4 regions of the Nitratireductor rhodophyticola genome follow, and region 4 is predicted to be linked to each of the others. Evidence: predicted binding sites of a transcription regulator. Region 4 holds the regulator's gene; each other region holds the start of a gene.
What was found. Region 4 encodes LexA, which represses DNA repair genes until DNA is damaged. Its sites were predicted from a motif close to TGTTCNNNNTGTGTTCNG; they were not measured.
Positions count from the first base shown of each region.

Region 1: the regulator LexA is predicted to act here: its motif matches at 6,146-6,163, upstream of parE (DNA topoisomerase IV subunit B).
Region 2: the regulator LexA is predicted to act here: its motif matches at 6,099-6,116, upstream of KUG85_RS09735 (PA0069 family radical SAM protein).
Region 3: the regulator LexA is predicted to act here: its motif matches at 2,600-2,617, upstream of rhuM (RhuM family protein).

Region 1 is NZ_JAHSSF010000001.1:359,476-367,175, reverse strand. Features, by position in the region: gene fghA (S-formylglutathione hydrolase) at 1-784, shown strand, start outside; gene KUG85_RS01675 (helix-turn-helix domain-containing protein) at 991-1,374, shown strand; glycine riboswitch at 1,503-1,601, shown strand; gene gcvT (glycine cleavage system aminomethyltransferase GcvT) at 1,750-2,853, shown strand; gene gcvH (glycine cleavage system protein GcvH) at 2,861-3,229, shown strand; gene gcvP (aminomethyl-transferring glycine dehydrogenase) at 3,239-6,040, shown strand; gene parE (DNA topoisomerase IV subunit B) at 6,232-7,700, shown strand, end outside.
Region 2 is NZ_JAHSSF010000002.1:868,626-876,325, forward strand. Features, by position in the region: gene KUG85_RS09695 (AtpZ/AtpI family protein) at 1-235, shown strand, start outside; gene KUG85_RS09700 (F0F1 ATP synthase subunit A) at 275-1,024, shown strand; gene KUG85_RS09705 (F0F1 ATP synthase subunit C) at 1,152-1,376, shown strand; gene KUG85_RS09710 (F0F1 ATP synthase subunit B) at 1,442-2,023, shown strand; gene KUG85_RS09715 (F0F1 ATP synthase subunit B) at 2,033-2,512, shown strand; gene KUG85_RS09720 (TetR/AcrR family transcriptional regulator) at 2,577-3,320, opposite strand; gene KUG85_RS09725 (NnrU family protein) at 3,385-3,954, shown strand; gene KUG85_RS09730 (ribonuclease HII) at 3,880-4,623, opposite strand; gene KUG85_RS09735 (PA0069 family radical SAM protein) at 4,837-5,991, opposite strand; gene moaB (molybdenum cofactor biosynthesis protein B) at 6,315-6,869, opposite strand; gene KUG85_RS09745 (4-(cytidine 5'-diphospho)-2-C-methyl-D-erythritol kinase) at 6,847-7,700, opposite strand, start outside.
Region 3 is NZ_JAHSSF010000003.1:723,589-731,288, forward strand. Features, by position in the region: gene dnaK (molecular chaperone DnaK) at 1-446, opposite strand, end outside; gene KUG85_RS14550 (cell wall hydrolase) at 958-1,419, shown strand; gene KUG85_RS14555 (Gfo/Idh/MocA family protein) at 1,434-2,420, opposite strand; gene rhuM (RhuM family protein) at 2,638-3,657, shown strand; gene pheT (phenylalanine--tRNA ligase subunit beta) at 3,664-6,069, opposite strand; gene KUG85_RS14570 (ASCH domain-containing protein) at 6,074-6,496, opposite strand; gene pheS (phenylalanine--tRNA ligase subunit alpha) at 6,496-7,581, opposite strand; gene KUG85_RS14580 (BUD32 family EKC/KEOPS complex subunit) at 7,578-7,700, opposite strand, start outside.
Region 4 is NZ_JAHSSF010000001.1:572,048-579,747, reverse strand. Features, by position in the region: gene coaD (pantetheine-phosphate adenylyltransferase) at 1-484, opposite strand, end outside; gene KUG85_RS21070 (hypothetical protein) at 701-835, shown strand; gene gyrA (DNA gyrase subunit A) at 863-3,652, opposite strand; gene KUG85_RS02700 (MarC family protein) at 3,884-4,516, shown strand; gene lexA (transcriptional repressor LexA) at 4,616-5,335, shown strand; gene KUG85_RS02690 (NAD(P)H-hydrate dehydratase) at 5,489-6,994, opposite strand; gene KUG85_RS02685 (P-II family nitrogen regulator) at 7,273-7,611, shown strand; gene glnA (type I glutamate--ammonia ligase) at 7,685-7,700, shown strand, end outside.

The sequences.
Region 1 (7,700 bases), 210 kb from region 4:
CGACATGACCTTCGCCGTGTTCGTGCCGCCGCAGGCAGCCGGCGGCCCCTGCCCGGTCCTGTGGTATCTGTCAGGCCTCACCTGCACGCACGCCAATGTCATGGACAAGGGCGAATACCGCCGCATGGCCGCCGAACTCGGCATGATCGTGGTCTGCCCGGACACGAGCCCGCGCGGCGATGACGTGCCTGACGAGGCGGACAACTGGCAGTTCGGCAAGGGCGCAGGCTTTTATGTGGACGCCACGCAGGAGCCCTTCGCCAAAAACTACCGCATGTATTCCTACGTCACCGAGGAACTGCCGGCGCTGATCGCCGAAAACTTCCCGGCGGACATGGATCGCCAAGGGATTTTCGGCCATTCCATGGGCGGCCACGGGGCGCTGACCATCGCGCTTAAAAATCCCGACCGCTTCAGGAGCTGCTCCGCCTTCGCCCCCATCGTCGAACCCTCGACGGCGGGCTGGTCGAAACCGGCGCTGGAGAAATATCTGGGAACGGACGAAGCCGCATGGCGCGGACACGACGCCTGCGCGCTCGTTGCCGATGGCGCACGCTTTCCCGAATTCCTGATCGATCAGGGTACGGCGGACAGCTTTCTGGACGAAGGTCTGCGCCCATGGCTGTTCGAAGAAGCCTGCCAAAGGGCTGGCATTCCACTCACGCTCAACATGCGTGAGGGCTACGACCACTCCTACTTCTTCATCTCGACCTTCATGGACGACCACCTCGCCTGGCACGCAAAACGCCTCGCAGCCGGCTATCCTGAATCCCGAGCGTCCTGAATCAGTACGTGAAGCCGATGAATCTCCATCTTACATTCTTCGTCTAACACGCTGCCATAAAACGCTTTTCAGCTGCACCCCAATCGATACGCCGGCACAAGGTTGTGCCGGCGCGTCACTTCCGGCATGCTCGACCGAGAAATCCCGCCATCAGACGGGTCATCCAGCCAAAGATGCTCGACAGAAAAAAACGGAGGTGCCGACCGGTGCAGGACACCGCACATATCTATACAGATTCACCCGACCGCGACACGATGGGCGGCCGTCTTTCCAGAGCACGCGACGCCGTTGGCCTCTCGGTCTCCGAACTCGCCCGCCGCCTTGGCGTGAAGGCCACCACGATACAGGCATGGGAAAGCGACCGTTCGCAGCCGCGGGCCAATCGCCTAGCCATGCTCGCGGGCGTTTTGAATGTAAGCCTCTCATGGCTTCTCCACGGTGTGGGCGTCTCGCCGGCGGACGAAAGCCGCTCCGAGCTCGTCAATGCCGTCTCGGCCAATCTGAAGCGGATTCGCAAACTTCAGGACGAGACGAACCGGCTCGTCACCCAGATCGAGGCCGATCTTGCCCGCGCTGCAGGTGCAGGCTGATAAACAGCAGATGCGAACCGCCAGTGTATTGTGCACAGAAACCATCATGCCAGGGCCAAGGGCCGCGTTATGGCAGGTGACAAACACATCCGCCTGCGCTAATTTCCAGCCGTCGAGGGCAGAAGCCCTGCCTGTCTGCGGGAGAGAGCCAAACCGGATAAGACCGGAGCGGACGCCGAAGGGGAAATCGCCCGAAATCTCTCAGGCAAAAGAACCGTAGACGGGTCAAGACACTCTGGAAAGTCGGGGAGCGATCCCCGCGCCGAAGGTGTAAGCGTGGTCGACAGGGTTCCGGCTGCGCGAGTCTCTCAGGCTTCCGACAGAGGGGCACGGACATGTCGCTGACCGCGGCATGCGTGCGATTCTGGAGGAATGATGAGCGACACGAAACCCCAAAAACATTTGCCGCTGGAAGCGCTGCATGAAGATGCCGGCGCGCGTTTCGGCGCATTCGCTGGCTGGCGCATGCCGCTGACCTACCCTGCCGGCGTCATGAAAGAACACCTGCACACGCGCGAAAGTGCCGGCCTGTTCGACATCTCCCACATGCAGCTTTTCGAGGTCGAAGGCGCCGGTGCCGCCGATTTCCTGTCGCGCGCCTGCCCGCTCGATGCAGCAGCCCTGAGAGAAGGTCAGTCAAAATACACCGTCCTTCTCAATGAGAAGGCCGGCATCATCGACGATCTGATCGTCACCCGCCTTGGCGAAAATCGCTTCATGGTGGTTGCAAACGCTGGCAATGCCGACAAGGACGAAGCCCATTTCCGCGCCATTGCTGGAGATTTCGACGTCTCGTTCACGCCACTCGAACGCGTTCTACTGGCGCTGCAGGGCCCCGACGCAGAAGCCGTCATGATCGCTGCCGGCCTCGATCTGAGCGACCTCACCTTCATGACCGGCACGGAGCCGCGCGAGGGCTGGTTTGCTGCCCGCTCGGGCTATACCGGTGAAGACGGCTTCGAGATCGCCCTGCCCCTCGATGATGCCGAGCGCTTCGCCCGCACGCTGCTAGACGATGATCGCGTTCAATGGGTCGGACTTGCAGCCCGCGACAGCCTGCGCTTGGAAGCGGGTCTTTGCCTGCACGGCCAGGATCTGGACGAAAACACCGACCCGGCAAGCGCCGCGATCCTGTGGGCGGTTCCAAAGGCGCTGCGCGAGGAAGGCAAATTCATTGGCGCGCTGGCTCTGCAGAAGATCATCGCAGATGGCGCAAAGGAAAAACGCGTCGGCCTGAAGCCGGAAGGACGCCAGCCCGTGCGCGCCGGTGCACCGCTCATCAACGAGGCGGGCGAGAAGATCGGTCGCGTCACCTCCGGCGGCTTTGGCCCCTCGGCGGGTCATCCGGTCGCCATGGGCTATGTCGCAAAAACGCTCTCCGAGCCCGGCACCCGCCTTTTCACCGAAGTGCGCGGCAATCGCATCGCACTTGATGTCCACTCCCTTCCCTTCACGCCGCAGCGCTACAAAAAAGGATAACAGCCAGATGAGCCAGACCTATTTCACAGAAGATCACGAGTGGATCAAAGTCGAGAACGGCGTCGCAACCGTCGGCATCACCGACTATGCGCAGGAACAGCTTGGCGATCTGGTCTTTGTCGAGTTGCCGGAAGCCGGCGCCACGCTTTCCAAGGGTGACACCGCCGTCGTGGTCGAATCCGTCAAGGCCGCATCCGATGTCTATGCGCCGGCCGATGGCGAAGTCGCGGAAGTGAATGACGCCCTGACCAGCGAGCCCGCCCTCATCAACTCCGCGCCCACCGGCGATGGCTGGCTCTGGAAAATGAAGCTCACCGATGAGAGCCAGCTTGAAGGCCTCATGGACGAAGCCGCCTACAAGGCGTCGATTGCCTGAGGAAACATTATGCCCCAGAACAACGTTCCTTTTGCCGCCCGCCATATCGGCCCGCGTGGGGAAGAAACCAAGGCCATGCTGGCGGCCCTTGGCGTTCCCTCGCTCGAAACACTGATCACGCAGGCGGTCCCGAATTCCATTCGTCTCGGACGTCCGCTCGAGTTGCCGCCGGCCGCCAGCGAATCCGAGGCGCTTGCCGAGCTTGGCGCCGCCATGCGCCAGAACAGGGTGCTGAAAAGCTTCATCGGCACCGGCTATCATGGCGTGAAGGTGCCGCCGGTCATCCAGCGCAACCTGTTTGAAAACCCGGCCTGGTATACGGCCTACACGCCATACCAGTCGGAGATCAGCCAGGGCCGCCTGGAACTCCTGTTCCATTTCCAGACACTGGTGACGGAACTGACCGGCCTGCCGGTTGCCTCCGCGTCGCTGCTGGACGAAGGCTCGGCCGTCGCCGAAGCTGTGGGCATCGCCTGGCGGCACCACCGTTCCAGGCGCAACAGGCTGGCATTTGCCGGTGACCTCCATCCGCAGACGCGCGATGTGGTTGTCACCCGTGCCGAGCCGCTTGGCATCGAGGTCGATGGCGACACGATCGACGATGACACCTTTGCCCTCATCGTCCCGTGGGCCGACACCTATGGCATCTATGGTGACCACAGCGCCCTCATCGCCAAAGCGAAGGACAAGGGTGCCATCGTCATCATGGTCGCCGACCCGCTCGGCCTGCTTTTGAGCGAAACGCCGGCAGCGCTCGGCGCGGACATCGCCGTTGGTTCGATGCAGCGTTTTGGCGTGCCGATGGGCTTTGGCGGTCCGCACGCGGCCTATTGCGCCGTATCGGACAAGCTGACGCGCCTCATGCCCGGCCGTCTCGTCGGCCAGTCGGTCGATGCGCATGGCCGTCCGGGCTACCGTCTGGCGCTGCAGACCCGTGAGCAACACATTCGCCGCGACAAGGCGACCTCCAACATCTGCACCGCACAGGCGCTGCTTGCGAATATGGCCGCTGCCTTCGCCATCTGGCACGGCCCGGAAGGGCTCGCGGCAATCGCCGAAACGGTTCACGGGCGCGCTGTGCGTCTGCATGCCGCACTGAAGGCCGCAGGCGTAAAACTTGCGGGCGACGTGATCTTCGATACGGTCACCGCCACCGTTCCGGGCAAGGCAGAAGAGATCGCCAGAAAAGCAGAGGCCGACGGGCGGCTCCTGCGTGTCATTGACGCCGACCGGATCGGCATCAACGTGGATGAAACCACGGACGAGGACGATCTCGCGGCCCTTGCGACCCTGTTCGGCGCAACGCTGCCGGAAACGGCGCCCCGGCTTGCCCCCGCTGCAGCACGCGGCGAAGGCTTCCTCACCCAGCCGGATTTCCATTCGCACCGCTCGGAAACAGAGATGATGCGCTTCCTGCGCAGGCTCGCCGACAAGGATCTTGCGCTCGACCGCGCCATGATCCCGCTCGGCTCCTGCACCATGAAGCTCAACGCCGCCGCCGAGATGATGCCCGTGAGCTGGCCGGAAGTGGGCGGTCTTCACCCGTTCGCGCCGCCGGAGCACACGGCGGGCTATCGTCGCATGATCGACGATCTTGATCGCTGGCTTTCGGAGATCACCGGCTTCGATGCGGTCTCGCTGCAACCCAATGCCGGCAGCCAGGGCGAATATGCCGGTCTTCTGGCGATCCGCCGCTATCACGCCGAGCGCGGCGAGGCCGATCGCGACATCTGCCTCATCCCCTCCTCCGCCCACGGCACCAACCCGGCGTCCGCCTCCATGGCCGGCATGCGGGTGGTGGTGGTCCGCTGCACGGACGATGGCAATATCGATCAAGACGACCTGAAGGCGAAGGCGGAAGAGCACGCCGACAGGCTGGCGGCGCTCATGCTGACCTACCCGTCGACCCACGGTGTGTTCGAGGAAGGCGTGCGCGACATGTGCGCGGTGATCCACGAGCATGGCGGCCAGGTCTATTTCGACGGCGCCAACCTCAACGCCATGGTCGGGCTTGCCCGTCCGGGCGATCTGGGAGCGGATGTCTGCCACCTGAACCTGCACAAGACCTTCTGCATTCCCCATGGCGGCGGCGGTCCCGGCGTCGGACCGATCGGCGTCAAGGCGCATCTGAAGCCGTTTGTGCCGGGACATGTGGCGCTCGGCAGCAGCCATGCGGTGGCGGCAGCCCCCTATGGCAGCGCGTCGATCCTGCCGATCACATGGATGTATATCCGCATGATGGGCGGCGACGGCCTCAAGCGCGCGACAGAAATGGCGATCCTCAACGCCAATTACATCGCCCACAGCCTGAAAGAGCATTACCCTGTGCTCTACAAGGGCCGCAACGACCGTGTCGCGCATGAGTGCATTCTCGACACGCGGGTCTTCAAGGATCGCGCCGGCATCACCGTCGACGACATCGCCAAGCGGCTCATCGACTACGGCTTCCATGCCCCGACCATGAGCTTCCCCGTCGCGGGTACGCTGATGGTGGAGCCGACGGAATCCGAGCCGAAAAGCGAGGTCGACCGCTTCTGTCAGGCGATGATCTCTATCGCCAGGGAAGCCTCGAAGGTGGAAAAGGGCGAATGGCCAAAGGACGACAATCCGTTGACCAACGCACCGCACACCGCGATGGAGCTGATGGGAGACGAATGGAAGCATCCCTATAGCCGCAGCGAAGCCGCCTTCCCCGAAGGTTCGCTGGCGTCCGCATCCAAATACTGGCCGCCGGTCTCGCGCGTCGATAATGTCAGCGGCGACCGCAATCTGGTCTGCGCCTGCCCGCCCATCGAGGCATTGGCGAGCTGACCAGCACGAAACGGATCGTCTCCCCATCTGGGGAGATGATCGCCCATTTTTGCCGCACCTCTTGGCTGCGGCCTGCGCTTTCTGGTAAAGCGTCGTCCACACACTCCGAACGGAACCGGAACAGGCTTCGCTTTGCCTTGGAATCCATGGCAAACTGCGATGTGATTCGCGGACAGGACACCACACGCTTCATGGACGACAACAACGACCTCTTCGCCGGAATGACCGCCAATGTGGAACGTGCGAAAGCACCGGAGCCGGCAGCCCCCGAGCACAAGCCCGCTGCGCGCCCCGCGCCGTCTCCTTCGCCTGCTGCTTCCGGCGATGGGTACAGCGCGGCCGATATTGAGGTCCTCGAAGGTCTGGAGCCTGTCCGCCGGCGTCCCGGCATGTATATCGGTGGCACCGACGACAAGGCGCTGCACCACCTCTTCGCCGAAGTCATCGACAACTCCATGGACGAGGCGGTGGCCGGTCACGCCACCTTCATTGAAGTGGAACTGGACGCGGAAGGCCATCTCGCCGTCACCGACAATGGCCGCGGCATACCGGTCGACCCGCACCCGAAGTTCAAGGACAAATCGGCTCTCGAAGTCATCATGACAACGCTGCACGCCGGCGGAAAATTCGATTCCAAGGTCTACGAGACCTCCGGCGGCCTGCACGGCGTCGGTGTCTCGGTGGTGAACGCGCTCTCCGAAATTCTTGAAGTCGAGGTCGCGCGCAATCGCCAGCTCTTCCGCCAGACCTTTTCGCGCGGCCTGCCGCAGGGCGGGCTTGAAAAGCTCGGCGACGTTCACAACCGGCGCGGCACAAAGGTGCGGTTCAAGCCGGATGAGCAAATCTTCGGCAAGGGCGCCAAATTCGAACCGGCGCGGCTCTACCGCATGGCGCGGTCCAAAGCCTATCTCTTTGGCGGTGTCGAGATACGCTGGGTTTGCGCGCCTGAGCTTATCGGCGAGAAGGACGAAACGCCGGAAAAGGCGACCTTCCACTTCCCAGGCGGTCTCAAGGACTATCTGAACGCCTCGCTGGACGGCCAGTTTCAGGTCACCAAGGAGGTGTTTTCCGGCCGCAGCGAAAAGAGCTCCGGCCATGGCGCGGTGGAATGGGCGATCACCTGGTATGGCGGCGACGCCATGCTCAATTCCTACTGTAACACCGTGCCCACGCCGGAGGGCGGAACGCACGAGACCGGTTTCCGCAATGCGCTTCTGCGTGGTCTGCGCGGCTATGCCGAACTCACCGGCAACAAGCGGGCCTCCATCATCACTTCGGAAGACGTGATGATTTCGGCAGCCGGCATGCTCTCCGTCTTCGTGCGCGAGCCGGAATTCGTCGGCCAGACCAAGGACAAGCTGGCAACCGCGGCTGCCATGCGCATAGTCGAAAACGCCGTGCGCGATCCCTTCGATCACTGGCTGGCGGAAAACCCGCAGGAAGCCTCCAAGCTGCTCGACTGGGTGGTGGCCCGCGCCGACGAGCGCCTGCGCCGCCGTCAGGAGCGCGAGGTCAGCCGCAAGAGCGCCGTGCGCAAGCTGCGCCTGCCGGGAAAGCTCGCCGACTGCACCATGGGTGCGGCAGCGGGTGCCGAAATCTTCATCGTCGAGGGTGACTCGGCTGGCGGCTCCGCCAAACAGGCACGCAACCGCGCCAGCCA
Region 2 (7,700 bases), on a different contig from region 4:
GGCAGGCGCCGCGCAGGCGCTCAGACTGTCCAGCGAGTTTATTGCCGGCGTGGGTGTCGGCGCTGCTCTTGGATGGTTCATCGATCATTTTGCCGGTACGTCTCCCTGGGGACTGATCATTTTCCTGCTCCTCGGTTTCGGGGCGGGTGTTCTCAATGTCCTGCGCTCGGCGGGACTTGTTGCTGAATTTGGGATCCGCTCATCCGATGATGGGCGGGATCCTGAGAAGAAGTGAACGGCGCCCGGGCGCCAGACCAGAAGTGAGGGGGGCCAGGTGGCCAACGATCCGATCCATCAGTTCCAGATCTCCAAGTGGATTCCCATTGAGGTCGGCGGACTGGATTTCTCCTTTACGAACTCGTCCGCCTTCATGGTTGCGACCGTGGTGGCTGCCGGTGCTTTCCTGTTCCTGACGACGTCGAGCCGTGGCCTGGTTCCCGGCCGGCTGCAGTCCATCTCGGAAATGAGTTACGAATTCGTGGCCTCCATGCTGCGCGATTCGGCGGGCTCGCACGGAATGCGGTTCTTCCCGTTCGTGTTCTCGATCTTCATGTTCGTCCTGATGGCCAACCTGCTCGGCCTCTTCCCTTACTTCTTCACCGTGACCAGCCACATCATCGTCACCTTCGCGCTCGCGCTTCTGGTGATCGGAACGGTGGTCGTCTACGGTTTCTGGAAGCACGGTTTCGGCTTTTTAAAGCTCTTCGTGCCGCAGGGCGTGCCGGGCATTGTGGTGCCGCTGGTGGTGCTGATCGAGATTGTCTCGTTCCTGTCGCGTCCGGTCAGCCTTTCGGTCCGCCTCTTCGCCAACATGCTGGCGGGACACATCACGCTCAAGGTTTTTGCCGGCTTCGTCACCTCCATGAGCGCGCTTGGCGCGGCCGGCGTGGCCGGTGCCATTCTGCCGCTGATCATGACCGTGGCGATCACCGGTCTCGAATTCCTCGTCGCCTTCATGCAGGCCTACGTCTTTGCCGTTCTCACCTGCATGTATCTGAACGACGCCGTTCATCCCGGCCACTGATCAAGAGGTTTGAAAAGATCGGCTTCGTTCCGGCCTCAAGGGCCGGTCAGAGGAAAACAGGTTTCACCGGCGGTTTCCGCCAAGTCTGAAGAAAACACGCAAATCCGCGATCACAAGGAGTTTTAAAATGGAAGTAGAAGCAGCAAAGGCCATCGGCGCCGGTATCGCTTGTTTCGGCATGGCCGGTGCAGCGCTTGGCCTCGGCAACATCTTCGGCAGCTACCTTTCGGGCGCCCTGCGCAACCCGTCGGCAGCAGACGGCCAGTTCGGCCGCCTGATCTTCGGCTTCGCCGTGACGGAAGCTCTCGGCATCTTCTCGCTGCTCATCGCCCTGCTCCTCCTCTTCACCTAAGCGCGCCTTTCGTGTGCGTGGCCGGCCGCTCTCGGGCGTCCGGCCGGTTTTAAAAGAGGTAGACAATGTTTGTGGCATCGGCATTCGCAGCCTCGGCGCAAGACGCCGCGGAAGCGACCCATTCGGAAACCGGCGTTGCGTCTGACGGCGCACACGAGGCCGGCTTCCCGCCTTTCGATTCGTCCACATTTCCGTCGCAGATTCTGTGGCTGGCGATCACCTTCGGGCTGTTCTATCTGTTCCTGAAGCGCGTCGTGCTGCCGCGCATCGGCGGTATCCTGGAAGTGCGGCGCGACCGCATTGCGCAGGATCTCGACCAGGCGGCGCGGATGAAGGAAGAGGCGGACGAGGCTGTTGCTGCCTATGAGCAGGAGCTGGCTGACGCCCGCAAGAAGGCCAATGTCATCGGCCAGGAAGCCCGCGACGCCGCCAAGGCGGAAGCGGACGCTGAACGTCGCGAGATCGAGAAGCAGCTCGACGCCAAGCTCGACGAGGCCGAGAAGCGCATTGCTTCGATCAAGGAAACGGCCATGAAGGACGTTGGCACGATCGCCGAAGACACAGCGGCGTCCATCGTTCAGGAACTGGTCGGCGGCCAGCTCGACAAGACTGCGGCGAAAGCCGCCGTCAAGTCCGTGAAGCAGTAGGAGAGGGCCATGGACGCGACATTCTGGGCGTTTGTTGCCCTGATAATCTTCCTGGGTGTCCTTGCCTACTTCAAGGTGCCGGGCATGATCAACGGCGCGCTCGACGGGCGTGCCGAACGCATCCGCAATGAGCTGGATGAAGCACGCAAGCTGCGTGAGGACGCGCAGCAGCTGCTCGCCGAGTATCAGCGCAAGCGGCAGGAAGCCGAGCAGGAAGCGCAGGACATCGTCAGCGCCGCCAAGCACGAGGCCGAGCTTATCGTCAAGGAAGCCAAGCAGAAGACGGACGAGTATGTCGCCCGTCGCACGGCCCTTGCCGAGCAAAAAATCGTGCAGGCCGAGCAGGACGCGGTGAACGAGGTGCGCGCAAGCGCCGTCGACCTCGCCGTGGAAGCCGCCCGCAGCATTCTGGCCGAGAAGGTCGACGCCAAGACCGGCGGAGAGCTTTTCAAGGCTTCAATCCAGGACGTGAAGTCGAAGCTGAACTGACGAGCTTTCGAAAGCGTAACATTTTGAAACGCCGCCGGTTTCCGGCGGCGTTTTTTATTGGGCCTCAGACCGGCGGCTCACAGGGCACATCAAGCAGCGCACAGAGCTCGCTCAGGCATTCCTCGAAGGACGGCTCCATGTCGGTGTAGGCAAAGGCGACCTGCTGAAAGACTTCCATGCACAGATGACCGTAGAGCCTGATCCAGCATTTTAAAAAGACATGCGCCGCATCGGGCGGAAGAAGGCCGTCGATACGGCTGCTGAACGCGATGAGCTGCTCGACCTGCGTGGTCGGCATGCCGTCGAGGTCCGGGATGGGAAACCTTTGCGTGTGCCAGATTGCGGCGACCTGTTCGAGGAATACCTGCCCAAACGCACCGGGAGATGCGTGATGCGCGTCATGCGGAAGCGCGACAGCTCGGCTGGCAGCTACGGGGTCTGCGAACAGCCAGCCGAACTCGGCTGAATGCGCGAGCGCCCAATGGCGCAGCGCCCGGCAAATGGCATTCAGACGGCGGCCCGGCGTGTCGGCCCCTGGCTGCTCGCCAGCCGCCCGCATGAAAGCGATCAACTCCTCGAAAAACTGCGCGCGCAGTGCTTCAATCAGAGCCGCCTGGCTCGGATAATAGCGATAGAGAGCCGGTCCGCTCATGCCCATTTGGCGCGCGATCGCGTTGATGGTGACCGCACTGCTTCCGTTATGAACAAGCAGGTCTCGCGCGATTGTATGGATCTCGCGCAAGGTGGCAGCGCGTTGAGCCTCCTTTCGGCTTGGCACTTCTACTCTCGCTGCAGATTTCATTTGCATCGCTATAGCTTCTAATTTTAGTTATAGTATCTAACTATAGATTGATATGCAAACGGAGACCCCCATGTCGGTACTCGTGACCGGGCTTGTCCTCTTCCTGGCGGTCCATTCCTTACGGATCGTAGCGCCGGGCTTCCGAACGCAGATGATGGCAAGCAATGGCGAACGCGCGTGGCTGCTTACATACACCGGGATCTCGATTGTCGGGCTGGTGTTGATTGTGTGGGGTTATGGCCTGGCCCGTATGGCCCCGACACTGGTTTACGCACCGCCTGTATCGCTGCGCCATCTGGCGCTTGTTCTCCTTCTGCCCGTCTTTCCCCTGCTCATCGCCGCCTATGTGCCGAGCCGGATCAGGATGGCTGTGGGCCACCCCATGCTGCTCGCGACGGTTCTGTGGGGCATCGCTCATCTCATGGCGAACGGAACGCTTGCAGACGTAGCGCTTTTCGGCGGCTTCGCCGTCTGGGCGGCGATCGACTGGATTTCGGCTGCGAACCGGCCCGGCAGCGGCAAGGTCAGGCAGCCTGTTGGGTGGACGGGGGATGCGGTTGCCGTTCTAGGCGGGCTGGCGATCTATGGCGTGTTTGTCGCCGGCCTCCACCAGTGGCTGATCGGTGTTTCGCCTTTCTGAGGCGGGTAGCGACGGTCCAAGATCGCGCAGCGGGGCGAAGCTCATCCGGTGCAGGCGCGACACTGCGCCATGCTCCGTTATGGCTGAGCGGTGGCGCTTGGTGCCGTAGCCCATATGCGCCTCGAAACCGTAGGCCGGCGTCACACCGCCCGCACGCGTCATCATGCGGTCCCGCGTCACTTTGGCGACGATGGAAGCAGCGGCGATGGACTGGCTGCGCTGATCGCCCTTCACCACGGCACGCGCCGGGCAGCACAGCCCCGGCGGCACATCGCGGCCATCGGCCAGTGCAAAGAGCGGCGTGACGCAAAGCCCGGCCGCTGCGCGGCGCATGGCCTCAAGGCTGGCGCGCAGGATGTCGGATCCGTCAATGCTCGCAGCGCTGAGGGACGCGACGGAGACGCTGACGGCCATCTCGATGATGGCTTCGAAGAGCCTGTCGCGCGCCTCGGCGGAAAGCCGTTTGGAATCGTCCAGCCCGTCGGGAAGACGGTTCACATCGAGAATGACTGCGGCGGCGACAACAGGGCCTGCCAGCGGACCGCGTCCCGCCTCGTCGAGCCCTGCCACGGGGGCAAGCCCCTCGCGCAGAAGGCCTGCCTCCATCTGGAAGTCGGGACGAACGGGCAGGTTGAAAAGAGTGGGAGAATCGGAACGCGTGCGAGCCATGATGCGGCGATGCTCGCATCGCTTCCGATTCTCCGCAAGGGCCTCCCGGCAACGAGGGGGCGGATGGGCCGGGAAGCTTCCGTCGGCTACGGGGATGCAAGCCGGACGGGAAGGGTGTGCTGTCGGAAACGGCGCTGTCTTACGGAAACAGGGTGCCGCTCCGATGCGTCGATCTGCGATGCCGAAGCAGGAGGCGGATCGGGCAGGGCGCTGTCAAAGCAGCATGAGCTGTTCGCCTCCCGGCTGCGGCTGCCTGAACAGGTCCGTTCTCAGCCTGCGCTTTTCCTGATTGAGCCCGAGCCGCTTTGCCGCGATCTCGAAGCGCCGGCCGATCTGCCAGGCATAGGGGCCGGTGCCCTTCATCCGCTTGCCCCATTCGGCGTCGTAATCCTTGCCGCCGCGCATGGAGCGGATCAGGGACAGGACGTGGCGATAACGGTCGGGTGCATGGCGCAGAAGCCACTCCTTGAAAATGGGGCTGACCTCGAGCGGCAGGCGCAGGATGATATAGCCCGCCTCGCGCGCGCCGGCAGTGGCCGCGGATTCCAGGATGCGTTCTATCTCGCAATCGGTGAGGCCGGGAATGACAGGCCCCATCATCACCGATGTCGGGATGCCGGCTTCACTCAGCGCTCGCACGGTCTCCAGACGGCGCGGGGGCGTTGCCGCACGGGGCTCCATGGTGCGGGCAAGCTTGCGGTCGAGCGTCGTGATGGAAAGCGCCACCTTCGCCAGCCCCTGTTCGGCCATCCGGGAGAGGATATCCATGTCGCGCATGACGAGCGCCGACTTGGTGACGATGCCGACGGGGTGCCCGTGCGCCTCAAGCACTTCGAGAATCTCGCGCATGATGCGGTATTTCTTCTCGATGGGCTGGTAGGGATCGGTGTTGGTGCCGATGGCGATGGTGCGCGGCTGATAGCCCGGTTTGGAAATCTCACGCTCCAGAAGCCGGGCGGCATCCGGCTTGGCAAAGAGCTTTGCCTCGAAGTCGAGCCCCGCCGACAGACCCATATAGGCGTGGGTGGGGCGGGCGAAACAATAGACGCAGCCATGTTCGCAGCCGCGATAGGGATTGATGGAACGGTCAAAGGAGATGTCGGGCGAGGCGTTGCGCGTGATGATGGTGCGCGGCCTTTCCACCTGGACCTCGGTCTTGAAGGGCGGCAATTCCTCAAGCGAACCCCAGCCATCGTCAAAGACATGACGGGAGACCGGCTCATAGCGGCCCGATGGATTGATGCCTGCGGCACGGCCCCGCCGGCGCTCGGAATCGATGCGAATGCCCGACCGGTCGATAACCGTGTTGGCCATCGCGGCCCCGCCGCCATCGAAGGCGGCTGCATCTGCTCTCACAATCTGTTCCATGGCTTGCTCCATGACTGAGCGATTTCGCTGGCTTTCCAGTACGCGGGGACCAAAGCCGAAAGCAGAATCAGCGTCGCTGCCGATGAATCTATTCCTATTCGAAGAATAAGAACAAAGCAAGAACTTTTGGCAAAATCGAGGCGCGCGAGTTTTCCACAGGCGTGCGGAAGGGATCGCGGTGACGGTGCCGCAGTCTTCAGAGCGGTTCACCGTTTCACGGAAACGCTGCTCCGCTCTATCTGTCTGTTTTTCCGCATTTGTGCGGACGTCAGGTGATTCCACCTGACTGCAAAATGCTTCAGGTTTTCAAGCTCAGGAAGGGATCAGGCGGACTTGCCGCCGCCGCGCTTCAGATGTTCGGCCAGGCGCGGCATGATTTCCACGAAATTGCACGGCATGTGCCGGTAGTCGAACTGGTCTTTCAGGATACCGTCCCAGGCGTCGCGGCAGGCGCCGGTGGAGCCGGGCAGGACAAAGACGAAGGTCTGGTCGATAAGCCCTGCGGTGGCGCGCGACTGGACGGTGGAGGTGCCGATTTTCTCGTAGGAGATGCGGTGGAAGACCTGCGAGAAGCCATCCATGCGCTTGTCGAACAGCGGTTCCAGAGCCTCCGGCGTCACGTCGCGCCCGGTGAAGCCGGTGCCACCCGTGGTGATGACGGCATCGACCCCGGGATCGGCGCACCACAGTTTGACAGCCATGCGGATGGCTTCGATATCGTCTGCGACGATTTTCCGGTCGGCGAGCGTGTGGCCGGCCTGCGCGATCCGTTCGGCAAGGGTCTGGCCGGAACGGTCGTCCTCAAGGCCGCGCGTGTCGGAAACGGTCAGCACGGCGAAGCGGACGGGGATGAAATCACGCGCTGGCGTAGTGGGCATGGTCATGCTCGGTCTGGCCGTGCTCTGGGGCAGTGGTTTGGGTGGCAAGGACAAACCAGTCGGGATGACGGGCTTCAAGAATGGATGCGGCCTGACGCGCCTTGTGCGACGAGCCGAAGACGCCGAAACAGGTGGCCCCGGAACCGGACATGCGGGCGGCAAGCGCGCCGGCTTCCCTGAGAGCGCCGAGCACATCCCTGATCTGCGGTACGAGCCGGCAGGCCGGCTCTTCCAGATCGTTGCGCGCGCCTTCGAGCCATTTGGCGGCCGATACGGTGTCGGGGAACGTGTCGAGGGCGGGCAGGGGAGCATTGTCGCGCCGCTCAAGCCCTGAAAAGACATCTGGTGTGGAGAGCGGGATGTTGGGGTTCACCAGAACAAGCGGCAGGGCCGGGAAATGCGGCAGTTCCTCGAGCGTTTCGCCGATGCCGCGCGCAAGGAGCGGTCTCGAGGACAGGCACATGGGGACATCTGCGCCAAGGCTGAGGCTAAGCCTGGCGAGCGCGACCTCGTCGACGTCGATCTGCCAGTGGCGGACGAGAAGCTTGAGCGCGGCAGCCGCGTCGGCCGAACCGCCACCGATGCCGGAGGCGACGGGCAGGTTCTTTTCAAGGTGCAGATGGACGGGTGCGCCGGCTCTCTCCCCGAATGTTTCACGCAGAAGATCGCGGGCGCGGGTGACCAGATTGGTCTCGCCGATGGGGACATGGGCGGCGAAGTGGCCGGAAACGAAGAAATCGTCTTCCGCCCCGTCTTCCACCTCGAGCAGGTCGCCATGGCTGGAAAAGGCGACAAGACTGTGCAGCAGATGATAGCCGTCGACGCGCCGTC
Region 3 (7,700 bases), on a different contig from region 4:
GCGTCGTTGAAATAGGCGGGAACGGTGATGACCGCCTTCTCGACCTTCTCGCCGAGATAGGATTCAGCCGTTTCCTTCATTTTCTGCAGCGTCATCGCCGAAATCTGCGAGGGCGAATAGGTCTTGCCATGCGCCTCGACCCAGGCATCGCCATTGTCGGCCTTGACGATCTTGTAGGGGACCAGCTTCTTGTCCTTCTCGACCGTGGGGTCGGAGAAGCGGCGGCCGATCAGGCGCTTGATTGCAAAAAGGGTGTTTTCCGGGTTGGTGACCGCCTGGCGCTTCGCCGGCTGGCCGACCAGACGCTCGTCCGAATCCGTGAAGGCCACGATGGACGGCGTGGTGCGTGCACCTTCCGCGTTCTCAATAACCTTGGCGTCCTTGCCGTCCATGACGGCGACGCAGGAATTGGTTGTTCCGAGGTCGATACCGATAACTTTTGCCATGTCTTCTCTCCGCAAAGCAGACTGTCAGGACCCATTCCGGCGTTCCAGATGACAGCCCCTGTTCACACGAATTTGCTGCGGCCGCATCTCTGGGCGAAACGCACCGAACAGCTTCCGGGCGTATATAAGAACGCTATTTTTGCAACGCAAGGCGGGATTTGCCTCGATTTGGAACGAACCGACCGCCTGTTCGGCAAAGCGCGTCTCCGCCAGCCCCGCCCCGTGCGCGCCGGCCATTCATATCGACATTTGAAACAAAGCCAATTTGTTTGCGCGCATAGGTTGTGTAATTGCTTTTTATCTGGGGGCAGACGGGTGTGGCATCGGCTCGGTGCCCGCAGGAGTGCCGATGCTCGCAGAAAGTCTCGTGTCTGGGGGATTGTACGTTTCTTCTTTGCTTCAGGCGGTTCCGGCATGGGAGCCCGGCACCGTTTTTCCGGTCGCCTCCAGCGCGGTTGCGGACGTGAGAGGCACGGGGTCTCATTTGCAGCGGCGTTCGGCTTTCCGCGCAATGTTGCCATCCCTCAAAAGGGAGGTCGAAACGACCTGTCTCTCTGCCGCCGTCTATCACGAAGCGCGGGGCGAGCCTCTGAGCGGACAGAGGGCGGTTGCAATGGTGATCGTGAACCGTGTTCGCTCGCCATCGTTTCCCCGTACCATCTGCGGCGTGGTGTTTCAGAATGCGCACAGGCCATACCGCTGCCAGTTCTCTTTCACATGCACCGGTATTGCTCTTCTCCCGAAGGAAAAGCGGCCATGGCGTCTTGCGCAGGAAATCGCCGCATCCATGCAGAACCGCACGCCAGACTGTCGCGTCGAGACCGGATCGGAGGATGGCGGCCTGCACGCCGTGAGTGCTGCCACGCACTATCACGCCAGCTATGTGCGGCCTGGGTGGGCGCGGCGTCTGCACAGGCTGGGGCGGATCGGAAGACACATCTTCTTCACCGGAAAGGGCGGGGATAAGGCCTGAATGCGGTTGGGTTCTTAAACGGCCTCCCAGCCATCATGGCCAGCAGCGCGATAGATGGCGTCGATCAGCTTCTGGTTCTTCACCGAATCCTCAAGTGTGAAGATCGGCGTTTTCTCTCCCTGCGCCGCCGCCACGATGGCTTCCGCCTGCAATCGGTATTGCCGCGCGCGAGGAAAGCGGTAGACGCAGGCGCTGTTGTGATCGGCGCTGAACATCGTCACCCGCGTGTCGCCGTAATCGGGTGTGTTGAAGGGTGCATTCACTTCGATGAAGCCTCTGTCGCCGTGGAACACCATGCTCTGGCGAAGCGCCATCTGTGTCGACACGTAGAAGCTCAGCTCGAAGGACCCGAAATCGGCCTTGGCGCTTGAATAGATGTCGGTGCCGAAGGTGGGATCGCGCTCCACCATGGCCTGCACGCGTTCGGGCTCCAGGCCGGTGGCAAAGCGCGTGGTCACCGTCGGATAGACGCCGATGTCGGGAAGACCGCCGCCGCCGAGCTCTGGCCTGTTGCGCATGTTTTCGGGATCGACATTGTGATAGCAGAACACGCCCTGCACATGCCGCAGCCGCCCGATGGCACCTTCAGCAATCAGGTCGCGCACCTTGTGCCATTGCGGGTGATAGGTGACCATGAAGGCTTCCGACACGACGACATTGTTGCGGTCGCGCGCCTCGATCACGCGGGCAATATCCTTGGCGTCCAGCGCCAGCGGCTTTTCCACCAGAACATGCTTGCCGGCATCCGCCGCCTTGATCGCCCAGGCAACATGGTCGGAGGTCGGCAAGGGAATATAGACGCCATCCACATCGGGCGAGGCGAGAAGCGCGTCATAGGAAGAAAACACGTTGGGGATACCGAAGCGGTTCGCCACGGCCTGCGCCTTCGACGAATCACGGCTGGCGACCGCCGTCACGACGCCGTTTTCCGAATCCTGAATCTGCGGAATAACCTGCTCGCGACCAATCCTGGCCGTCGAAAGAACGCCCCAACGGAACATACACTTTCCTCCTGTTTTGCGCAGGCAAACACATAGAGCATTTTGCCGTCAGGTGGAATCACCTGACGTCTGCACAAATGCGGGAAGAGAGGGAAGGATTGAGCGGAGCGGCGTTTCTATGAAACGGTGATCCGCTCTATGCCGGGGATTGAAAACCGGCAAGGTTTCGCGCGTCATTTTGTTCTGCTAATGTTCTGGAAACCCCTTGGAGAGGCGCATGAAAGCGGATGAACCCGTCCATCTCGTGGAAGATGCAGAAACCGGAGACCGGTTTCTGATTTACGATGGTGAAAAGGGGCTCCGACTCGACATTCGCTACGAGGGCGAAGCGCTCTGGATGACGCAGGAACAGATTGCGCGGCTTTTCGGGCGTGATATCTCGGTTATATCCCGGCACATTTCGAATGTGATTGCCGAGGGGGAACTGGAGCAGGAGAGCAATTTGCAGAAAATGCAAATTGCTCGGTCGACAAAACCAGTCACGCTCTACAGCCTCGACATGATCATTTCAGTCGGCTACCGCGTCTCCTCCGCGCAGGCGACCCTGTTCCGACGCTGGGCCACGGGAATTCTGGTTCAGTTTGCACGCAGCGGCTTTGTGGTGGATTCAGCGCGCCTCAAGCAGGAGCGCGACCGCATCGCCGAATTGCGGGAGATCATCCGCGACATTCGCTCGGATGAGGCCAATGTCTATCGTGAACTGCAAGCCATCTGCGCACTCTGTCAAGACTATGACGGCAGCGCCGCAAAAGCGCAGAGCTTCTTCCAGAAAACGCAGGCCAAGCTGATCTATGCAGTTGTTTCGCAGACACCCTCGGAAGTGGTAATGGCACGCGCTGATCATCGCCTCGAGAATATGGGACTGCAAAGCTGGCCGGGCGACACGATCCGCAAGCGGGACGTGACCGTCTCCAAGAACTATCTTGCCGAGGCCGAAATCAGTGAACTCAACCGCCTGACCACCATCCTTCTGGATATCTTCGAGGATCAGGCCAAGCTGGGCCGATTGGTTGTCATGGAGGATGCAACGCGGCTTCTCGACCAACAGCTCGAAAACCTTGGCCGGGCCGTCCTGCGATCGGGCGGCAGTGTGAGCGCGGATGCTGCAAAGGATCATGCGCGCGCGGAATTCGAGCGGTTTTCCAAACAACAAAAGATCGAGCGCCACAAAAAAGCGGACGAGCACATTGCTGCACTCGTCCGCGAAGCGAAACGGTTGCCGAAAGGGCGCCGCTGAACGCTATCAACCCCGCAGCGTGCCGCCGGTCTGTTTGCCGACATTGGCGACGATGCGGCCGGCGATGGCTTCGAGCTCTTCATCCGTCAGCGTCTTGTCGCGCGGCTGGATCGAGACTTCGATGGCAACGGACTTCTTGTCTTCGCCAAGCGAGGCGCCCTCGAAAATGTCGAACACGCGCACACCGGTGACGAGCTTCTTGTCGGCTGCCGCCGCCGCCCGCTCGATGGTTGCCGCCTCGACAGACTTGTCGACCACAAAGGCGAAGTCGCGCCGCACGAGCTGGAAGGGCGAAAGGTCGAGGCGCGGCTTGGTGCGTGTCGCCTTGGCCTTTGGTTCGGGGATCGCGTCGAGGAACACCTCGAAACCGCAGATCGGCCCTTCGGCATCCAGTGCCTCCAGCGTGCGTGGGTGGATTTCGCCGAATGCGGCGAGCACGATTTTCGGCCCAAGACGGATCGTTCCCGAGCGACCGGGGTGATACCATGCGGGGGCCTCCGCGACGATCTGCAGCTTGTCCACCGGAGCGCCCGCAGCCTCAAGGGCCGCCAGCGCATCGGCCTTGGCATCGAACACGCTGACGGAGGCGCTGTTGCCCGACCAGTGCCGTCCCGCGCCGTCCATCACCGCTGTGCCGCGACGAATGCCGCCCGCAACACGGCGCTGGCCTTCATAGCTGTCGTTCTCATAGGTGCTCGACACTTCGAACAACGCCACATCGGCATAGCCACGCGCGGCATTGCGCTGGGCGGCTGCGATGAGGCCCGGGAGAAGCGAGGGGCGCATGTCCGACATGGAAGCGGCAATCGGGTTGGAAAGCTTGAGGGAAGCGTTCCCGCCGCCGAAGAGCTTTGCCTGGGTCTCGTCGATGAAGGTCCAGGTGACCGCCTCCAACATGCCGCGCACGGCCAGCGCGCGGCGCGCCTGGCGGGTGCGGTTCTGCAACACGGTGAGGATCTGGCCGTTGACCGCGCCATGAGAGGGCAGGGGCTGCGGCGCGATTTCGTTGACACCGTGAATGCGCATCACCTCTTCCACCAGATCGGCCTTGCCGTCGATGTCCGGACGCCAGGACGGCACGGACACGTCCAGCACCTCGCCATCGCCGGTGGAGGTAAAGCCGAGGCGGTTGAGAATGTCTTTGCTCTCAGTGCTTGAAACCTCAAGGCCGGTCAGGCGCTTCACCTCGCTCACCGGGAAGGTGATGCTGCGTGGCTCATAGCCTTTGTATCCAACCACGCGGCTTTCCGTCGGCTCGCCGCCGCACAGGTCGAGAACGAGTTGCGTGGCAAGCTCAAGGCCGGGTTCCATCATCTCCGGGTCGACGCCACGCTCGAAGCGATAGCGCGCATCGGTGATGATGCCTAGGTCGCGGCCCGTGCGGGCAATGTTCATCGCATCCCATAGGGCGGATTCGATCAGCACATCCGTGGTGTTCTCATCGCAACCCGAATGCTCGCCACCCATGATGCCGGCAATGGACTCAACGCCGTTTTCGTCGGCAATGACGCACATTTCCGGCGTCAGCTTGTATTCGCGCTCGTCGAGCGCCAGCACGGTCTCGCCATCCTTGGCGCGGCGTACAGTGAGATTGCCTTTCACCTTGGCGGCATCGAAGACGTGGAGCGGGCGGCCCCGGTCGAAGGTCACATAGTTGGTGATGTCGACCAGCGCATTGATCGGACGCAGGCCGATGGCCGTCAGGCGCTGCTGCATCCATTTTGGCGAGGCGCCATTCTTCACGCCGCGCACGAGTCGCAGCGCGAAACCGGGGCAAAGCTCCGGTGCTTCGATGGTCAGCTCGACAGGGCAGGCCCCCTTGCCCGCCACCGCGGCGATGGGTGCCTCCTTCAGCGTGCCAAGGCCCGCCGCCGCAAGATCGCGCGCGATGCCGTGAACGCCGGTACAGTCTGGCCGGTTCGGCGTCAGGCCGATCTCGATCACCGGATCGTCGAGCTTCGCCCAGCTTGCGAATGACGTGCCAACGGGCGCGTCCTCGGGCAGGTCTATGATGCCGTCATGCTCGTCCGACATCTGCAATTCGCGCTCCGAGCACATCATGCCGTGGCTTTCCACACCGCGGATCTTGCCGACAGAGAGCGTGACGTCGATGCCGGGCACATAGGTTCCGGGCGCGGCAAAGGCGCCGACGAGACCGGCACGCGCATTGGGCGCACCGCACACCACCTGAACCGGCTTGCCGTCGCCCGTGTCGACGGAAAGCACGCGCAACCGGTCGGCATCGGGGTGCTGCTCGGCGGTCAGAACCTTGGCGATCACGAAGGGCTTCAGCGATGCCTTGTCATCCACCTCCTCGACCTCGAGGCCGATCATGGTGAGCTTTTCGACAATCTCGTCGAGCGTGGCGTCAGTCTCAAGGTGCTCCTTGAGCCAGGAGAGCGTGAATTTCATGGCATCATTCCTTCGGGTCTTGCCGTTCCAGGATTTTCACCAGCCGGAACCGCTCGCAAACCAGTTTCATATCGGGGCTGAAGCCGCCATTTCGCTGGAAATAGGCTTCATGTCCCTCGCGCCAGCATGTCAGCGAGAGGTCTCCCTCGCCTTCGGCGCGTGCAAAATCTTCGTCCACTTCGTCAAAGCGGCGAATGGTAACCTCTACCGTCTCTATGACGGCGGCAGGGCGTCCCTTGCCGTCAAGGACGATATCCTGCCGCCCAACCTGCGGCATCGGCTCGCCGCCGGTCTCGAAGTCGTTCAAGGCTCCGCAGGTCGCCGTTTTTTGCCCGGCAAGCACCAGCTCCAGCAGTTCATCTGCCAGTGCCGGGCTGTCGCCGAACGCGAAACGAACCGCCTCGCCATGGCTGTCGGGCGAAGTCATCAGGCGCTCAATCCGCCGAACAGTGTCGGCAGGTCCAGCGGACGGAAGCCGTAATGCTCGATCCAGCGCACATCGGCGTCGAAATAGTCGCGCAGGTCCGGCATGCCGTATTTCAGCGTGGCGATGCGGTCGATGCCCATGCCCCAGGCAAAGCCCTGATACTCGTCCGGATCGAGATTGCAGGCGCGCAGCACATTGGGGTGGACCATGCCGCAGCCGAGAATCTCCATCCAGTCATTGCCCTCGCCGAAGCGCACTTCGCCCGGCTGCGAGCGGTCGCACTGGATGTCCACTTCCAGGCTCGGTTCGGTGAAGGGGAAGAAGGAGGGGCGGAAGCGCATGTTGAGCTGCGGCACTTCGAAGAACGCCTTGCAGAACTCCTGCAGGACCCACTTCATGTTGGCGACATTGGCTGTCTTGTCGATGACCAGCCCTTCGAGCTGGTGGAACATGGGCGAGTGGGTTGCGTCCGAATCCTGCCGATAGGTCTTGCCGGGAATGACGATGCGGATCGGCGGTTCCTGCGTCTCCATCGTGTGGATCTGCACCGGCGAGGTGTGGGTGCGCAGAAGCTTGCGCTCACCCTTCTCATCCGGCGGGAAGAAGAAAGTGTCGTGCATCTCGCGGGCCGGGTGGCCTTCAGGGAAGTTCAGCGCCGTGAAATTGTAATAGTCGGTCTCGATGTCCGGCCCTTCGGCGATGGAAAAACCCATGTCCGCGAAGATGGCCGTGATCTCGTCGATCACCTGGCTGATCGGATGAATGCGGCCGCGCTCGGCGGGTGCCCGCCGCACGGGCAGGGTGACATCCACTTTTTCGCGCTCGAGCCGTGCGTCGATGGCGGCATTGCGCAGTGCGTCGCGTCGTTCGGTCAGCGCTTCGGTGACGCGCGCCTTCAGCCCGTTGATTGCGGGGCCCATCACCTGCCGCTCTTCCGGAGACATGGAGCCAAGCGTCTTCAGCATCTGCGAGACCGAGCCCTTCTTGCCGAGCGTGGCGACGCGCACGGCGTCGATCTCCTGCTCGTCGGCGGCAGCTTCGATCTGCCCGGCGATGGTCTTTTCCAGTTCCTCGAGTTCGCTCATGCCTCGTAGCCCCTTTTGGGTTTGATGTCGTGCTGGCTCATTTCTGCGGGCGTGGCCGCCGCGTTGCCGAGAGCCGTTTTCAAAAACCGTGTTGCTTTCAACACGCGCTTGCCGTCGCT
Region 4 (7,700 bases):
CTTCGAGCGCTTCCAGAACAGCGGAAGGCACGAATGGTGCGATGTCTCCACCCATGGAAGCGATCTGACGTACAAGTGTGGCGGTAATGGTGCGCACGGATGGGCTGGCGGGCAGAAAAACCGTCTGCAGGTCGGGCGCCATGGTTTCGTTCATGCCGGCCATCTGCATCTCATAGTCGAGATCCGTGCCATCACGCAGACCGCGGATCATGATCGAGGCGCCATGTCTGCGAGCGGCATCGATCACCAGCTTGTCGAATGCCACAACCTCGATGCGCCGGGCGTCACCACCCAGTTCGACCATGGCAGATTTCTGGATCAGCGCGACGCGCTCCTCATAGCTGAAAAGAGGCTGCTTGCCTGGGTGAACACCGATACCGACAACCACCCTGTCAGCCACCGTCAGCGCGCCCTTGAGCACATCGAGATGGCCGTTCGTCAGGGGATCGAAGGATCCTGCATAAAATGCTGTTCGTTCGGTCATGGCGTGCTTGTATCCATGTTGTCGGATGAAGGCAATTCAGCAATCGCACCTCTTCGCAGCAATGGCGGTGAAAAGATGAACCGCACATGAACATGCCGTTCAACACCGGTTCGAACCCGATCGGGTAGTCAGGACACCAATGGCTGAAGGGGCGCCGGTCCGGGGTATGAAACCAAATGGCGTCTCTCCTCGTTAACAGACCAAAGGAGTGAAGCCATGCTGATCTTTACGCTAGCCGCCGCAATGACCGTCGCAATGCTGATTGCCACCGTTATTGGCCTCCATGAAGAGGCCGGTCGTGTCAAACTCGAAAATCGCGTTCGCAACTCTGCAAACCGCCGCTTCCGTTAAACCGGAATCGGGGATGCCGCAGGCCGGTCACTCGGCAGCGCCATCCCCATTCTGGTCGCTCGCCTCTCCGTTGGCGGCGTCATCGGCAGAGGCGATTTCTTCCTCTTCGGTCTGCGTGTCGGAAATGCGCTCGACCGAAACCACCTTCTCGCCCTTGGCCGTATTGAAGATCGTCACGCCCTTCGTGGCGCGGCTGGCGATGCGGATACCGTCAACCGGAACACGAATGACCTGGCCCGCATTCGAAACCAGCATGATCTGATCATCCTGCTCCACCGGGAACGCCGCAATCAAAGGACCGATCTCATCGGTCTTGGCGACATCCGTCGCACGAATGCCCTTGCCGCCACGGCCGGTGACCCGGAAATCATAGCTTGAAGAACGCTTGCCATAGCCGAATTCGCTGACGGTCAGCACCATCTGCTCGCGCGCCTTGAGCTCCTCATAGCGTTCAGGTGTCAGGCTTTCCTCTTCGCCGAGTTCCTCATTGGTGAGGGCAATGTCTTCATCTTCGCCGCTTGCCTGTCTGCGCTCCGCTGCCGCCTGCTTGAGATAGGCGGCGCGTGCGGCCGGACTTGCCTCGACATGCGAGAGGATCGCCATGGAAATCACACGGTCGCCATCAGCGAGATTGATGCCGCGCACGCCGATCGAATTGCGACCGGCAAAGACGCGCACATCTGTGACGCAGAAGCGGATGCACTGGCCCGACGCTGCGGTCAGAAGCACGTCGTCGTCTTCCGTGCAGGTGTAAACCCCGAGAATCTCGTCGCTCGGGTCATCCAGCTTCATGGCGATCTTGCCATTGCGGTTGACCTGGACGAAATCGGACAGTTTGTTGCGACGCACCGTGCCACGCGTGGTGGCGAACATGACGTCGAGCGCGCCCCAGCTCTCCTCGTCCTCCGGCAGCGGCATGATCGTCGTGATGCTCTCGCCCTCCTCGAGCGGCAGCATGTTGCGCAGGAATTTGCCGACGGATTGCGGCGTACCAACCGGCAGGCGCCAGACCTTTTCCTTGTAGACGATGCCGCGCGAGGAGAAGAACAGAATGGGCGTGTGCGTGTTGGCCACAAACAGCCGCGTGACGAAATCCTCGTCCTTGGTCGACATGCCCGAACGGCCCTTGCCGCCGCGCGCCTGCGCCCGGTAGATGGAGAGGGGCACGCGCTTGATATAGCCCTTGCGTGTGACGGTGACGACCATTTCCTCACGCTGGATCAGGTCTTCGTCGTCCAGGTCCGCACCACCTTCGGTGATCTCGGAGCGACGCGGTGTGCCGAACTCGTCGCGCACGGCGATGAGCTCGTCCTTGACGATCTGCTGAATACGCGCCCGCGACGACAGGATTTCCAGATAATCGCTGATTTCCGCGCCAATCTGGTTCAGTTCGTCGGCGATTTCATCGCGCCCGAGCGCCGTCAGACGCTGCAGGCGCAGTTCGAGGATCGCACGCGCCTGCTCTTCCGACAGATTATAGGTGCCATCGTCGTTGATGCGGTGGCGCGGATCATCGATCAGGAGAATGAGGGCTTCGACATCCTCCGCCGGCCAGCGGCGCTCCATCAGCTGTTCGCGCGCCGTCTGCGGGTCGGGCGCATGACGGATAAGCTTGATCACCTCGTCGATATTGGCGACGGCGATGGCGAGACCGACCAGCACATGCGCACGGTCGCGCGCCTTGCGCAGAAGATATTTCGTACGCCGGCTGACGACTTCCTCGCGGAAGTGGACAAAGGCCTTCAGGAGATCGAGCAGGTTCATCTGCTCCGGCTTGCCGCCGTTGAGCGCGACCATGTTTGCGCCAAAGGAGGTCTGCAGCGGCGTGAAGCGATAAAGCTGGTTTAGCACGACATCGGCGACAGCGTCGCGCTTCAGCTCGACCACGACGCGATAGCCCTGTCGGTCGCTTTCGTCGCGGATGTCGGAGATGCCCTCGATGCGCTTGTCGCGCACCAGTTCGGCCATCTTCTCGATCATCGAGGCCTTGTTAACCTGATAGGGGATCTCCGTGATGATGATGGCTTCGCGGTCGTTGCGGGCGGGTTCGATGGCCACCCTGCCGCGCATCATGATCGAGCCGCGGCCTGTCTCGTAGGCGCTGCGGATGCCGGACCGCCCGAGGATGAGACCGCCGGTCGGGAAATCGGGGCCCGGGATCAGCTCCTGCAGCTCGGGCAGGCTGATCGCCGGATTGTCGATCATGGCCACACAGCCATTGATGACTTCCGACAAATTGTGCGGCGGAATGTTGGTCGCCATGCCGACCGCGATACCGCCGGAACCATTGACCAGAAGGTTCGGATAGCGTGCGGGCAGCACTTTTGGCTCGCTGGAGGAGCCATCATACGTGTCCTGAAAATCGACCGTTTCCTTGTCGATGTCTTCCAGAAGCTCGTGAGCGCCTTTGGTGAGCCGCGACTCGGTGTAGCGCATGGCCGCCGGCGGATCGCCGTCGATGGAGCCGAAATTGCCCTGACCGTCGATGAGTGGAAGGCGCATGGACCAGTCCTGCGCCATGCGCACCAGCGCATCATAGATCGCCGCATCGCCATGGGGGTGGTATTTACCCATGACGTCGGCGACCGGGCGCGCCGATTTCACATACTTGCGGTTCCAGTGGTAGCCGCTCTCGTGCGAGGCATAGAGAATGCGCCGGTGCACCGGCTTCAACCCGTCGCGCGCATCCGGAAGAGCGCGGCTCACGATCACGCTCATCGCGTAATCGAGATAGGAGCGCTGCATCTCCTCGATGATGGAAATCGGCTCGATGTCGTCGGGCTCGCCCGGTCCGGTCGGCGTCGTCTGGTCAGTCAAATCGTGTCACACACAGAATAAGGAATCACTGACTTCTTATATATGAAGCGCCGCTGATTCTCCAATCAGAGCAGCGATTGAAGCCGGGGAAATCCAACGCAATTTCAGATGCATATGGAAGGTCTGTGAATGATTTCACTGACAAATTGCCGCAGACCGCCCGCCAGGAGACACATTCGGGTCTTTTCCGAAGCCTCCCGACTGGGCTAGACAGTTGCAAGGGAGGACCTCATGCTAGGCTACGAGACCGTATTCAATGCCTTTGTCACACTGCTCGTGACCGTGGACCCGCCAGGCCTCGCCCCGCTCTTTCTCGCCCTGACGGTGGGCATGAACCGGTCGGAGCGCAATCAGGTCGCCGTTCGGGCGGCGATCATCGGCTTCGCGGTCCTCGCTCTCTTCGGCGTGGCCGGCAGCGCCATACTCTCCGTGTTCGGGATCACACTTCCCGCTTTCCGCGTGGCGGGCGGCCTGCTGCTCTTCTTCATCGCCTTCGAAATGATCTTCGAGCGCCGCCAGGAACGCCATGAGAAGAGCGCCGAGCGCGCCATCACCCGTGACATGATCCGAAACATCGCCGCCTTTCCGCTGGCGATCCCCCTGATAGCCGGTCCCGGCGCGATTTCGGCCACCGTTCTGCTCTCGGGTTCCTTCGGCGGACTGGCCGGAAGCGCGACACTGCTGGCAATCCTGGCGACAACGATCGTCATCACCTACGCCGTCTTCACGCTTGCCGAGCGCGTCGACCGCTTCCTCGGCGAGACAGGACGCTCGATCCTGACACGCCTTCTCGGCGTTATACTGGCCGCGCTCGCCGTGCAGTTCGTCGCCGATGGTGCCAAGGCGCTGTTCGCGGCGCCGTAGCCCCGGTAAACCGCACACAAATGCCGGGAGTTGCGGAACACAACTGGAACATATAGAGTATGTTCTGGTTTTGTTTTTAACTGATTCTCGGTGGCGCCCATGCTGACCCGCAAGCAGCACGAACTTCTCCTGTTCATCCACGAGCGGCTGAAGGAGACAGGAATTCCGCCCTCCTTCGATGAAATGAAGGAAGCGCTGGACCTTGCCTCGAAATCCGGCATTCATCGATTGATCACCGCGCTCGAGGAGCGTGGCTTCATTCGCCGGCTTCCCAATCGGGCTCGCGCACTGGAAGTTCTGCGCCTCCCCGATTCGATTGCTCCCGGCCTGAACCCCGGCGCACGCAAATTCTCGCCCAGCGTCATTGAAGGCAGCCTCGGCAAAGCCCCCTCGCCCCAGCCAAAACCCGCCGCCAGCAATGATGACGGTCTGGCTGGCGTCGTCTCCGTGCCGGTGATGGGGCGCATCGCTGCCGGCGTTCCCATCGACGCCATTCAGCACCAGACACATTCCATCGCCGTCCCCCCGGACATGCTGAGCGGCGGCGATCATTACGCGCTGGAGGTCAGGGGCGATTCCATGATCGAGGCGGGGATCTTCGACGGCGATACCGTCATCATCCGCGAAACCCAGACCGCCAATCCGGGCGAGATCGTGGTCGCGCTGGTGGATCAGGAAGAAGCAACCCTGAAACGCTTTCGCCGCAAAGGCGCGTCGATTGCCCTTGAAGCTGCAAACCCGGCCTATGAAACGCGGATTTTCGGCCCCGACCGGGTCAAGGTTCAGGGGCGTCTGGTTGGATTGATGCGCCGTTACTGAAGTATGTTGCAGTCAGGTGGAAAAAACTGACTGCAAAATCCTCCAACGCGGCGACGGCGGGTCGAGCCGTCTGTGTAGCCCCCACTTTTCTTCCACAGCCGGGTACACCCCGTTCGTTTCTCCCCGCCGGTACGTCCCGCTCGCTTCGACCTTTCAGCGGACATGTTCCGGGAACTGAGACTGCAGAACCCGGGGCAGCATCTCGGGCAGATCTTCGGCGATAAGCCCTCGGCCGAACACTCCGCCGGCCTCCGCATGAAGCCAGACACCCGCGCAGGCTGCTTCAAATGCCGGCATCCTCTGTGCCATCAGACCAGCCACGATTCCGGACAGGACATCGCCTGACCCGGCTGTGGCCAGGTGCTGCGTTGCGTTCACATTGATGGCTGCCCGCCCGTCGGGCGCCGCAACCACCGTATCCGGTCCCTTGAGCACGATTGTTGCACCGGATCGCATGGCTGCCTCCCGGGCCCGCTCCACTTTCGAGACCTCCGGCGCATCTTCAAGACCTGCAAACAGGCGCCCGAATTCGCCTTCGTGCGGTGTCAGAACGACCTGCGCGGCGGAGGCCTTGATCATGGCGAAAAGCGTCTCCGGATCGCCGCGAAAGGCGGTGATTGCGTCCGCATCGAAAACCAGCCCGCCCACATCGTCCACCTGATCGAGAAGGCTGCGCGCAAAACCTCGCGTCCGCTCGCCTGTTCCTGCCCCTGGCCCCAGCACTGCACCGGAAGGCGCGCGATCACGCAGGAACGCCTCCAGTTCGTCCACCGTATCGGCCTTGCGCAGCATGATCGAGGTCAGATGCATTGCGTTGACGGAGAGCGCGTTTGCGGGTGAAAGCACGGTCACGGCGCCCGCCCCCGCCCGCGCCGCACCCCGCGCTGCAAGACGCGCCGCTCCCGTGGACGTGGCGCCGCCGGATATGACGGCCACATGCCCGCGCGAATATTTGTGGGCGCTGATGCCGATCTCCGGCAAGGCCGCCCGCCACAGCGCGGGTCGGTTTTCCCACGTGTTCCATTCGGCTCGATCCAGCGTTGTTTCGGCTATGCCGATATCCGCGACAAGAAGCACACCGCACATCTGCCGGCCAGGCACGAGCACATGCCCCGGCTTCTTGCGGAAGAAGGTCACGGTCAGATCCGCCTGGAGCGCAGCGCCAAGCGGCTTCCCGGTAAGCCCGGAAACGCCGGACGGCAAATCGATCGACACCACGGAGAGCCCGCTGGTGCGCACCCGTTCTATGATTGCAGCCTCGCGCCCTTCGACAGGCTTCGACAGACCAGCGCCGAACAGCGCATCCACCACAAGCCATCGCTCAACGGGTTCGAACTCCGAATACGGCTTCGGTTCAACAGGGCAATCCCTGCGCGCCCTGGCCGCATCGCTGCCCGCCGCCGGTTCGGTTTCGGCAAACAGCCGGACCTGGACACCCCGCTCCGCAAGCAGGCGGGCAACGACATAACCATCGCCACCGTTGTTGCCCGGGCCGCACAGAACCAGAAATCCCTCCGCCTCGGCGAAACGTTCAAGGATCGCAGCAAGCACCACCGCACCCGCGTTCTGCATCAGGCCATAGCCGTCGAGAGGCCCGGCAGCGATCGCATTGCGGTCCACGCTGCCCATTTCTTCAGGTGTCAGAATTTCCAAACCCATCGACCTTGCCGCTTTCTTCGGCGCATTGCATATTTTTTAGGCAAGTCGCAAACTGCGCAGCACACCGCATGGTTCCTTGATAAGCTCCGGAGGCCCGACCTGACATGTCGCTGCCCGAACAATCCACGCGATTTCGCCCGTGCGGACACAGAATGCAGCGACTGGCACGCTTCATGCAAGGCTCCCGCACGAGTTGGCATGTTTCGTGCTTCAACCGAACCGGAGCAACAAGGGGCGCGGGATCACCGTTCCTGAACTCATTTGGAGGCCACTGAGGCATGAAAAAGGTCGAAGCGATCATCAAACCGTTCAAGCTCGACGAAGTTAAGGAAGCTCTTCAGGAAATCGGCCTTCAGGGCATAACCGTGATCGAGGCCAAGGGTTTCGGTCGCCAGAAGGGGCATACCGAGCTTTATCGCGGGGCCGAATATGTCGTCGATTTTCTCCCGAAGGTGAAAATCGAAGTCGTGCTCCCGGACGAGACCGTGGACGCCGCGATCGAGGCGATCCGCAAGGCCGCCCAGACCGGGCGTATCGGCGACGGCAAGATTTTCGTGACAAATGTGGAAGAAGTCATCCGCATCCGCACCGGCGAGACCGGCGCCGACGCCGTTTGATCCCCAAACCATTCTCTTTCCCGGAAGACCTCCGGGATCATCAGGCAAGACCATCGCAAATAGGAAGGCGAATATGACCACTGCACAAG